DNA from 3 places in the Affinundibacterium danionis genome. Region 1 is predicted to be linked to each of the others. Evidence: predicted binding sites of a transcription regulator. Region 1 holds the regulator's gene; each other region holds the start of a gene.
What was found. Region 1 encodes LexA, which represses DNA repair genes until DNA is damaged. Its sites were predicted from a motif close to ACTGTATNNNNATACAGT; they were not measured.

Region 1 (3,289 bases):
GACCACTACATCGAGGTCGATTTTGATCTGTCCGATGTGATGTTTGTGGCTACCTCTAACTCCTATAATATTCCAGCTCCTTTGTTGGATAGGATGGAAGTGATTCGTTTGTCGGGTTATACCGAAGACGAGAAAGCGAGTATCGCGCAACGTTATTTGTTACCAAAACAAATTAAAAATAACGGTTTGAAAGAAGAAGAGATTTCAGTTTCTGAATCCGCAATTCGCGACATTATTCGTTACTACACTAGGGAAGCGGGTGTTCGATCTCTTGAACGTGAAATCTCTAAGATTTGCCGTAAAGTGGTGAAGATGTTGTTGCTCAAGAAGAGCGAGAAAAAAGCCACGATTACTTCGAAAAATCTGGACAAATTCTTGGGTGTTCGTCGTTATGATTTTGGTGTTGCAACCAAAGAAAATCAGGTAGGTCAAGTCGTTGGTTTGGCTTGGACTGAAGTTGGTGGTGATTTGTTGACGATAGAGGCAGTTTCTATGCCAGGTAAAGGTGGGACAATACGTACCGGCACGCTGGGTGATGTTATGAAAGAGTCGATCGAAGCTGCTCGCACCGTAGTTCGTAGTCGTGCTGCGCGCTTAGGTATTAAAGCAGATTTGTTTGAAAAAACGGATGTGCATATTCATGTACCCGAAGGTGCAACACCAAAAGATGGCCCATCTGCTGGTATCGCGATGACAACGGCGATGGTGTCTATTTTTACGGGCATTCCAGTGCGTGCTGATGTGGCGATGACAGGTGAAATAACACTGCGCGGTGAGGTGTTACCTATCGGTGGTTTGAAAGAGAAGCTACTGGCGGCGCATCGCGGTGGGATTAAAACGGTTTTGATTCCAGAGGAAAATGCAAAAGACCTCACGGAAATTCCTGATAATGTCAAAAACAAACTGGAGATTATTCCGGTTCGTTGGATTGATAAAGTCTTAGAGATCGCTTTAGAACGTCAACCTGTGCCATTAACAGAGGAGGAAATGGCGGTGCCTGCGGTGGCTAAAGCAGATGCGGCGGCAGATACCTCTACAATTACGCACTAGACTAAATTGGTATTGCTATCGCTTCAAAATTGAATGCGTAAATAAGAAAAATGCCCGATGAGATCGGGCATTTTTCTTGAAAGGTTTCTTTGTGAAATACGATACTTTGAGGGGGGGAATTTAATCGCTCTGGCTGCGAGAAGGCTCCATAAGTTTAGATATGACGTGTACCTGAGGTTTGCTGGCATCAATCATATTATTGTTGAAGTTTCGTATTACTGCCAGCAAATCACCAGCTTCGCATTAGTCCTACCGCTAAGCCTTCCAGCGCAAAATCGGGTTCATTCTCGCTTACGATGATGGGTGAAAAATCAGGATTTTCTGGGAGTAATTCAATTCCACTAGATGTTTTCATGTAACGTTTTACGGTGACTTCCTCGCCAATACGTGCGACGACAATTTGTCCATTTCTAGCAGTATCCGCTTTTTTTACTGCTAGTAAGTCACCATCCATGATGCCAATGTCACGCATTGAAAGGCCTCGCACTCTCAGTAGAAAATCAGGTTTTGCAGAGAATAAAGAAGGATCTACTTGATAAGTAGCTTCGACGTGTTGAGTCGCTAAAATTGGAGAGCCAGCTGCGACTCGGCCTACTAGAGGTAGACTGAGTTGCATTAGAGCGGGATGCGGGAGTGCTAATTGTGCTCCCATCATAGAATTAGATAACTCAGATTCTCGCAAGCGTATTCCGCGAGAAGTGCCGGCTGCTATTTCAATCACGCCTTTGCGCGCTAGCGCCTGCAAATGCTCTTCTGCCGCATTGGTTGATTTAAAGCCGAGTTCGTTGGCAATTTCGGCACGAGTCGGAGGGAAGCCTGTATTTTGAATAGCATCTTTAATCAGGTTGAGAATTTGTTCTTGGCGCGCGGTAAGCTTTAGCATGATAGTCTTGGCTGAATCTGGGTGGTGACTTAGTTTGGCTGTATATATAAACAGACTGTATTTTTATACAGTAAATGACTGAATGCAAGTTATTTTGTGTTTGTTTTGCATTTAATTTGTTAATTTGCAGCAAAACAGATCTCTAGATAGATGTGTTGATTCATGAAGTTGAGGGTGAAAATGACCTTCAACTCAATGGTTAAGGCTACTTTCTTGATTATGAAGCAAAAATGCGTTATCATCGTGGGCTGTCCTCTTCCTGCACTCGTCTTGACGCCGAGGCAGGCTTTATTTTTGTCCACAAGGAGAAATTATGCGTCATTATGAAATCGTATTTATCGTACATCCCGATCAAAGCGAGCAAGTGCCTGCAATGATCGAACGTTACAAAGCTACTGTAACAACACGTGGTGGCCAAGTGCACCGCGTTGAAGATTGGGGCCGTCGTCAATTGGCTTACATGATTCAAAAATTGGCTAAAGCTCACTATGTTTGCATGAACATTGAGTGCGATGCTGAAACTTTGCTCGAATTGGAAACAGCATTCAAATTTAATGATGCGGTTTTGCGTCACTTGACAGTGAAAATGAAAAAAGCAGAAACAGCTCCTTCTCCAATGATGAAGTCTGTGCAGAAAGAAGATTCTGCTAAGGCACAACGCGTTGAAGCGCCAGCAGCTTAATAATTTTGACAAGAGCGTGTAAGAACTGTAAATATGTTTAAGAGCTTGTGAATCAACTTAAAGTCGTTGCCGCCGTAGTAGAAAAATCGGTGTTGCGTTATACCCCAGCGGGAATCCCTATCGCAACAGCTACTTTGGTACATGACTCTAAGCAAGAGCAAGCAGGCGGCCAGCGCCAAGTTGAGTTTGAAATCCCAGCTATTGCAGCAGGTGAAATTTCAAAACGATTCTTGGAGATAGAGTTAGGTGCAGCGATATTATTTACAGGATTCTTAGCACGTAAGAACCGCAACAGCAAAAGTATCGTTTTCCATGTGACTGAATTTGAAGTTGCGGAAAACGAAACAAATTTACTAGATTAGGAGCCAAAAATGGCATTCGGTAAAAAATTTGATAAAAGCAAATTGAAACAAAAGCGTCAGCAACAAAATCCTTTGTTCAAGCGTAAAAAATTCTGCCGCTTCTCAGCAGGTCATGTAGCTGCAGTTGACTACAAAGACATCGATACATTGAAAGATTTCATCCAAGAAAACGGCAAAATTATGCCTGCACGTTTGACTGGTACTAAAGCTTTGTATCAACGTCAAGTTGACACAGCAGTGAAGCGCGCACGCTATTTAGCGTTGTTGCCATACACTGATTTGCACACAGCGTAATTCATCGAATAACGCAGA
Region 2 (3,289 bases), on a different contig from region 1:
TCGTAGCTTCTACCATAACAGCCGCTCTTGCGGCGTTGCAAAAAACCTGTGAATTTTAGCACAGCTAAAGAACGAATTCTATTTTTTGGTTAGACCAATTTCGAGAAGCGAGCACTTAAAAATACAAATATTGAGGCGTTTTATCAATATTTTGTGGTTTCTCAAGGATTCACATTCATCTTGTTTTAAACGAAAAACAGACTTCCGTAAAAAAAAGCCATTGTCAACTATCTTCCAGCTCACGATTTTGGCGTAAAGCGTAGCCTATTGCTCGGCTTGAAAAGCCACGTTGCGCTAAGAATTGCATTTGCTTTGCTTTCTCTCGGTGATCGGCTGGCGGCGCGTCAAATTTTCTCCATAAAACATCGACAGCTCTTTGCAGCTCTGTTTCTTGCAATTCCGCTTTAATTTCACACAAATCATCTTTGCTTAATTGATGACTCTGCAATTCTGCCAATATTTTTTGATTGCCAAAACGCGCTTGACGTTTATGCACCAATGCTTCCGAAAAGCGTTGATCCGAAAGAAATTTTGACGCTTCAAGCCAATCTAATAAGAGATTTAGCTCCTCATCATTATCTGCATATGGGGATAACTTACGTGCGAGCTCAAGTCGACTATGTTCACGCATAGACAGATAGCGCAAAGCGCGCCCTTTTAAACTGAGTTTAGGTTTAAGCATTGCTAGCAATAATGAAAAAGCGTGATCATGAATAAAGAAATAAAAAAAGTCGACCACCTGTTTCCAAGTAGGTCGACTTAAGACTAACGTGATCTATCCTATGAACTCGGCTCAACACGCTACGAGCCTAAACTTTAACTTATTCTTCGGCAAGTGCAGGCAATAAAGGCACGCCCAATTGCTCACGCACTTTGTTTTCAATTTCATGCGCTAAAGCCGGACGCTCTATAAGGAAGTTACGTGCATTATCTTTACCTTGCCCGATTTTTTCACCGTTATAGCTATACCATGAGCCAGATTTTTCAACAATTTTGCACTCAGCGCCTAAATCCAAAATTTCGCCTTCACGTGAAGTACCTGCGCCATACAAAATATCGAAATGTGCTTCTTTAAATGGAGGCGCCACCTTATTTTTTACAACTTTCACTTTGGTTTCATTGCCCACTACTTCATCACCAGCCTTAATAGAACCAGTACGGCGAATATCTAAACGCACAGAAGCATAGAACTTCAAAGCATTACCGCCTGTTGTCGTTTCAGGGCTACCAAACATCACGCCAATTTTCATGCGTATCTGATTAATAAAAATCACAAGCGTGTTGGTACGGTTAATACTACCCGTCAATTTACGCAAAGCCTGTGACATTAAACGAGCTTGCAAACCTGGCAGAGAATCACCCATATCGCCTTCAATCTCAGCTTTTGGCGTCAATGCAGCAACCGAATCAACCACAACCAAGTCCACGCTACCTGAACGCACCAATGCATCGGTAATTTCCAAGGCTTGCTCACCTGTATCTGGCTGAGAAATGAGTAAATCATTCAAATTAACACCGAGCTTTTGGGCGTAACCCACATCCAAGGCATGCTCCGCATCAATAAATGCGCAAGTGCCGCCTAACTTTTGCATTTCTGCAATGGCTTGCAGAGTCAATGTGGTTTTACCGGAGGACTCTGGGCCATATATCTCAACAACACGACCACGCGGTAACCCCCCAACACCTAACGCAATATCTAGACCAAGCGAACCTGTAGAAACCACCTGTATTTCTTCAACCGGAGCACCATCAGCCAAACGCATGATAGAACCTTTGCCAAATTGTTTCTCAATTTGCGCTAAGGCAGCAGCTAAAGCTTTGCTTTTGTCGGCGCTATTATCAGTTTTTCTGTCGTCCATGATTTCTTCCTGGTGAGTGCTTAATAAGTGCTTAATAAATACTTAGTAATATTGGGGGTGGGCTTAATAAATATAAAATAAAACCTAAATGTTATTTAGAGATTGGCATTATGAAGAAGGGAATGCACAAATCACTGCATGTCGACACTGTATAAAAAATCAGTAGTTTATGCAAGCCCATTTTAAAATTATTTTTTAATCTCTCACCACAATTCATGCCTAACCTGATGCATTGAACATATTGCATCGAGCAGAAATTGAAAAAAGCTGATTTTCTAAATTTCAGAAAATCAGCTTTTATTGAATACTTTGATCCCGATAATTTGACTAGAACAAATTGATAACTACTTCTTTTCAGGCTGAGTTTCTTGCTTGAAAAGTGGACTTTCGCTATAGCGAGAAACTAATTTATAAATAGCTTTAGTAGATGCTGACGTGTCCAAAACATTACCTTTGGGCGTATTGTATTCAAGTTTCAAATTATCGTCTGTGGAAATCAGCGTACCGGCCCCTGCTCCAAATTGTTGTAACATTTTGCTAATATTTTCATTAGTTAACACTCGTAAGTTTTCCAACTCTTCTATCTTTGTCATAAATCTTAGACGTATTGGCTCCAAACTTGGTATCGTTTTAAGAAAAGTAATAGCCTCAGCGACTGGCGCTTTACGTGCATCACTATTCGTGGCGATTAATATGCCTTGCCCACCAATAATATACATAGAGACAAATTTAAATTCAGAACGTAAGGTTGCGATGACAGTCAGTAAGTCCACCGTATGCATGTGATGCAATTGAACCCATTGCTGCAAAATACCATCTTTGGCTAACTTTGACTTAACTAGGCTGTAAAACTCTTTGTTATACAAAGAAGCTGCACCAGCAAACCATATTGACGAGGTCTCAATACTAACTACATCATACAAATGAGTAGGAGGCGCAAGTAACAATAAATTTCTACCATCGGTAACATGCATCTGCACACCATCTTGCCGGCTAACTAAACCATTAACATCTGCAAAATGTTTATTTGCCATATTAACTACATCACTACTCAATTCTGCGATGTCGAGATGCTTAAATCCCGCATCATGAAACACTTTGCTAGTAACTCCAGTACCGTAACCTATTACCAATGCCCGTTCGCGACGTTCTTGATGCATTAATGGAGCAAATGCGAATCCAAACTGTGCCTGCATTTCCCCTTCCCATACGTTATTACCTTGAAATTTCCCGTTTGTAAGAAGTGTTTTAAACTCCCCCTTTTGCGCGCTACTACGCTTTTGCGCTTCAGATTTTGGCACTACAGCAACAGTTGTCAGGCCACCGTCTATACTTTCTGCATGATCAACTGAATTACCCCATTGTTGAGCAATAAAATAGACATTTGCTCCAGAACTTAAGGTGTTGTAATCCAATTTAATTTGCAGAGA
Region 3 (3,289 bases), on a different contig from region 1:
TTTCAAAGGCATACAAACGATATTCGAAAAGCACCCTGAAATTCCTTTGGATTGGTTAAAAAAGCGACTCCAACGTGAGCTCACGGATGAACAACGCGCCGCCTTAGAAAAATTTGGCTACGACAAATTAATGGATAGGCTCAAGCAATTACTCGAAGAGCAAAAAGAGCGACACGAAGGCGGCAATCGCTGGATAGGCACGGGTGGCACTTCGCCTTTCGGCAATGGTGGCGACAACCCTGAAGGCATCCGCATAGGCGGCAAAAGCGAACGTCGTTCCGCAGTCAAGGTCTGGGAGGCGCGCGCGTTCAAAGATTACGACACCGAGCGTGAACTCGGCACCCGCAATATCAAAGTCGCACTGCGTCGCCTGCGCAAGTTTGCCAGACAAGGTGCGGAGGAAGAATTAGCCTTAGATGCAACGATCAAAGCGACCGCCAATAATGCGGGCTACCTCGATATCAAAATGCAGCCAGAACGCAAAAACAATATCAAAGTACTCATGTTATTCGACGTGGGCGGAACCATGGATGATCACATCGCACAGATTGAAGAGCTATTTTCCGCGGCAAAAACAGAATTCAAAAATATGGAGTTCTACTATTTCCATAATTGCGTGTACGACTATTTATGGAAGAACAATCATCGACGCCATTCCGAAAAATTTGCTACTTGGGATGTCTTACGTAAACACACGCCGGATACCAAGTTGATTTTTGTCGGCGATGCCACCATGAGTCCCTATGAGATTTTGCAGGCAGGCGGCTCGGTAGAATATAACAATGAAGAAGCCGGTGCGGTTTGGATACAACGATTTACCGCACACTTCCCCAAGTATTTATGGCTCAATCCCGAACCAGAAGGAATTTGGCAATATCGCCAATCTATCGACATCATGCGTAAATTACTTAGCAATCGGATGTTCCCGATTACTTTGTCAGGTTTGGAACAAGGAATGCGTCTATTGAGTAAATAATTAGCTCTTACCCTTGAGGCATTTATCTTTTCCCACGCAAATAAAAATTTAACTGTACATAAAACCAGTATTTCCCTTTACAATAATTCGTCAAATTGGCGGTTTTCCGTGTAGGATAAAAAAAGAAGAGCGTCGCTCGAGTTCGGGCGAAAGCAAATAAACAAGCCAATAAATTAATAAACTTCTCACCCATTTCATCGCATGGCAACTAAAAAAACCACAACTCCATCCGACTACAGCGAATCATCCATCCGCGTCCTGAAAGGACTGGAACCGGTCAAACAAAGACCTGGGATGTACACCCGCACCGAGAACCCGCTGCATATTATCCAAGAAGTCATCGACAATGCCTCTGACGAAGCTTTAGGTGGTCATTGCAAAAACATCCAAGTCACCCTGAACACAGATGGCAGTATCAGTGTAGAAGACGATGGACGCGGCATTCCTGTCGGTTTGCATCCTGAAGAAGGCGTCCCTACAGTCGAAATCGTCTTCACTCGTTTGCATGCAGGCGGTAAATTCGACAAAGGTTCAGGCGGTGCGTATGCTTTCTCTGGCGGTTTGCACGGAGTAGGCGTATCTGTCACCAATGCGCTTTCTAAACGCTTAGAAATTACCGTATGGCGCGAAGGTGGATTACACAATCTCGTCTTTGCAGACGGTGAAGTCATTCAGCCATTAAGTACCCAGCCATTAGGGCGTGGCGATAAGAAAAACGGTACACGCGTCTCAGTCTGGCCAGATGGAAAATATTTTGATTCACCGAATATATCCATCCCCGAAATGCAACGTTTATTGCGTTCGAAAGCCGTGCTGCTGCCAGGTGTCAAAGTTACCTTCACCAATGCAAAAACCGGCGAAAGTCAAACCTGGCAATACGATCAAGGCTTGCGCGGTTATTTGACCGAAGCACTAACACAAGCCTCGCACGGCGAGCTTGTCATTCCCATGTTTGAAGGCGAACAATTTGCCAATGCCGACGCCGATGGCTTTGCCGAAGGCGAAGGCGCATCATGGGTGGTCGCGTGGACGGAAGATGGCGGTGTCGTACGCGAATCCTATGTCAACTTAATTCCAACGCCGGCTGGCGGCACCCATGAATCTGGCTTACGCGAAGGTTTATTCGGTGCGGTAAAAAGCTTCGCCGAAATGCATTCCTTATTACCGAAAGGCGTCAAACTTTTACCAGAAGACGTTTTCGCCCGCGCCTCCTTTGTGCTGTCTGCAAAAGTATTAGATCCACAATTCCAAGGGCAAATTAAAGAGCGTTTAAATTCACGCGATGCGGTGCGCTTAGTTTCAAGCTTCGCCAAACCGCCTTTAGAATTGTGGCTCAATTCGCACGTAGAACTCGGCAAGAAATTGGCTGAACTAGTGATCAAACAAGCGCAATCGCGCTTACGTTCGCTGCAAAAAGTCGAGAAGAAAAAATCGTCTGGCGTCGCCGTTTTGCCAGGCAAGTTAACGGATTGCGAATCGAACGACATCACTCGCAATGAATTGTTTTTAGTCGAAGGGGATTCCGCTGGTGGCTCAGCCAAAATGGGCCGCGATAAGGAATTTCAAGCGATTCTGCCATTGCGCGGTAAAGTGTTGAACTCGTGGGAATCTGAACGTGATCGTCTGTTCGCTAACAATGAGATTCATGATATCGCCGTCGCGATTGGTGTCGATCCACACAGCATCAATGACAATATAGATCTGAGCAATCTACGTTACGGCAAGATCTGCATACTCTCTGATGCGGACGTGGACGGTTCGCATATTCAAGTCTTGTTGTTGACGCTGTTCTTCAAACACTTTCCACAGCTGATTGCACGCGGTCATATTTGCATCGCTCGCCCTCCTCTATTCCGTGTTGACGCGCCGGCGCGCGGCAAGAAACCTGCGCAGAAAATTTATGCACTGGATCAAGGTGAACTCACCGCGATCGAAGACAAGCTGCGCAAAGACGGCGTCAAAGATGGTGCTTGGGCGATTTCTCGCTTTAAAGGTTTGGGCGAGATGAATGCCAACCAATTGTGGGAAACAACAATGAATCCTGATACACGTCGTTTACTGCCAGTTTCCTTGGGCGAGTTCGATCAAGAATTTTCTGAAGGCCGCTTCAATATGCTGATGGGCAAAGGAGAAGCGTCGGCACGTAAGGCTTGGCTGGAAGAGCATGGGAATGAGGTAGAGGCCGACATCTAGCTTGTGGACTTCTAAAACCGCATACTTGGGCGAATTGCGGCGTTGCTTGTCCTCGCAATACTCCAGTATTGCTGCAGAATTTTACACAAGCGGCGCCTTGCACTTCATCCCAACTAAGCA

Region 2: the regulator LexA is predicted to act here: its motif matches at 2,006-2,023, upstream of recA (recombinase RecA).
Region 3: the regulator LexA is predicted to act here: its motif matches at 1,028-1,045, upstream of ACFFJH_RS17125 (DNA topoisomerase IV subunit B).

What each region holds. Positions count from the first base shown of each region.
Region 1 covers NZ_JBHLXJ010000015.1:33,576-36,864, reverse strand. Annotated here, with positions in the region: gene lon (endopeptidase La) at 1-1,050, shown strand, start outside; gene lexA (transcriptional repressor LexA) at 1,280-1,933, opposite strand; gene rpsF (30S ribosomal protein S6) at 2,247-2,615, shown strand; gene priB (primosomal replication protein N) at 2,663-2,977, shown strand; gene rpsR (30S ribosomal protein S18) at 2,987-3,271, shown strand.
Region 2 covers NZ_JBHLXJ010000004.1:77,129-80,417, forward strand. Annotated here, with positions in the region: gene ACFFJH_RS04450 (hypothetical protein) at 1-16, opposite strand, end outside; gene recX (recombination regulator RecX) at 224-682, opposite strand; gene recA (recombinase RecA) at 822-1,859, opposite strand; gene ACFFJH_RS04465 (fused MFS/spermidine synthase) at 2,204-3,289, opposite strand, start outside.
Region 3 covers NZ_JBHLXJ010000018.1:230,340-233,628, forward strand. Annotated here, with positions in the region: gene ACFFJH_RS17120 (vWA domain-containing protein) at 1-976, shown strand, start outside; gene ACFFJH_RS17125 (DNA topoisomerase IV subunit B) at 1,178-3,169, shown strand.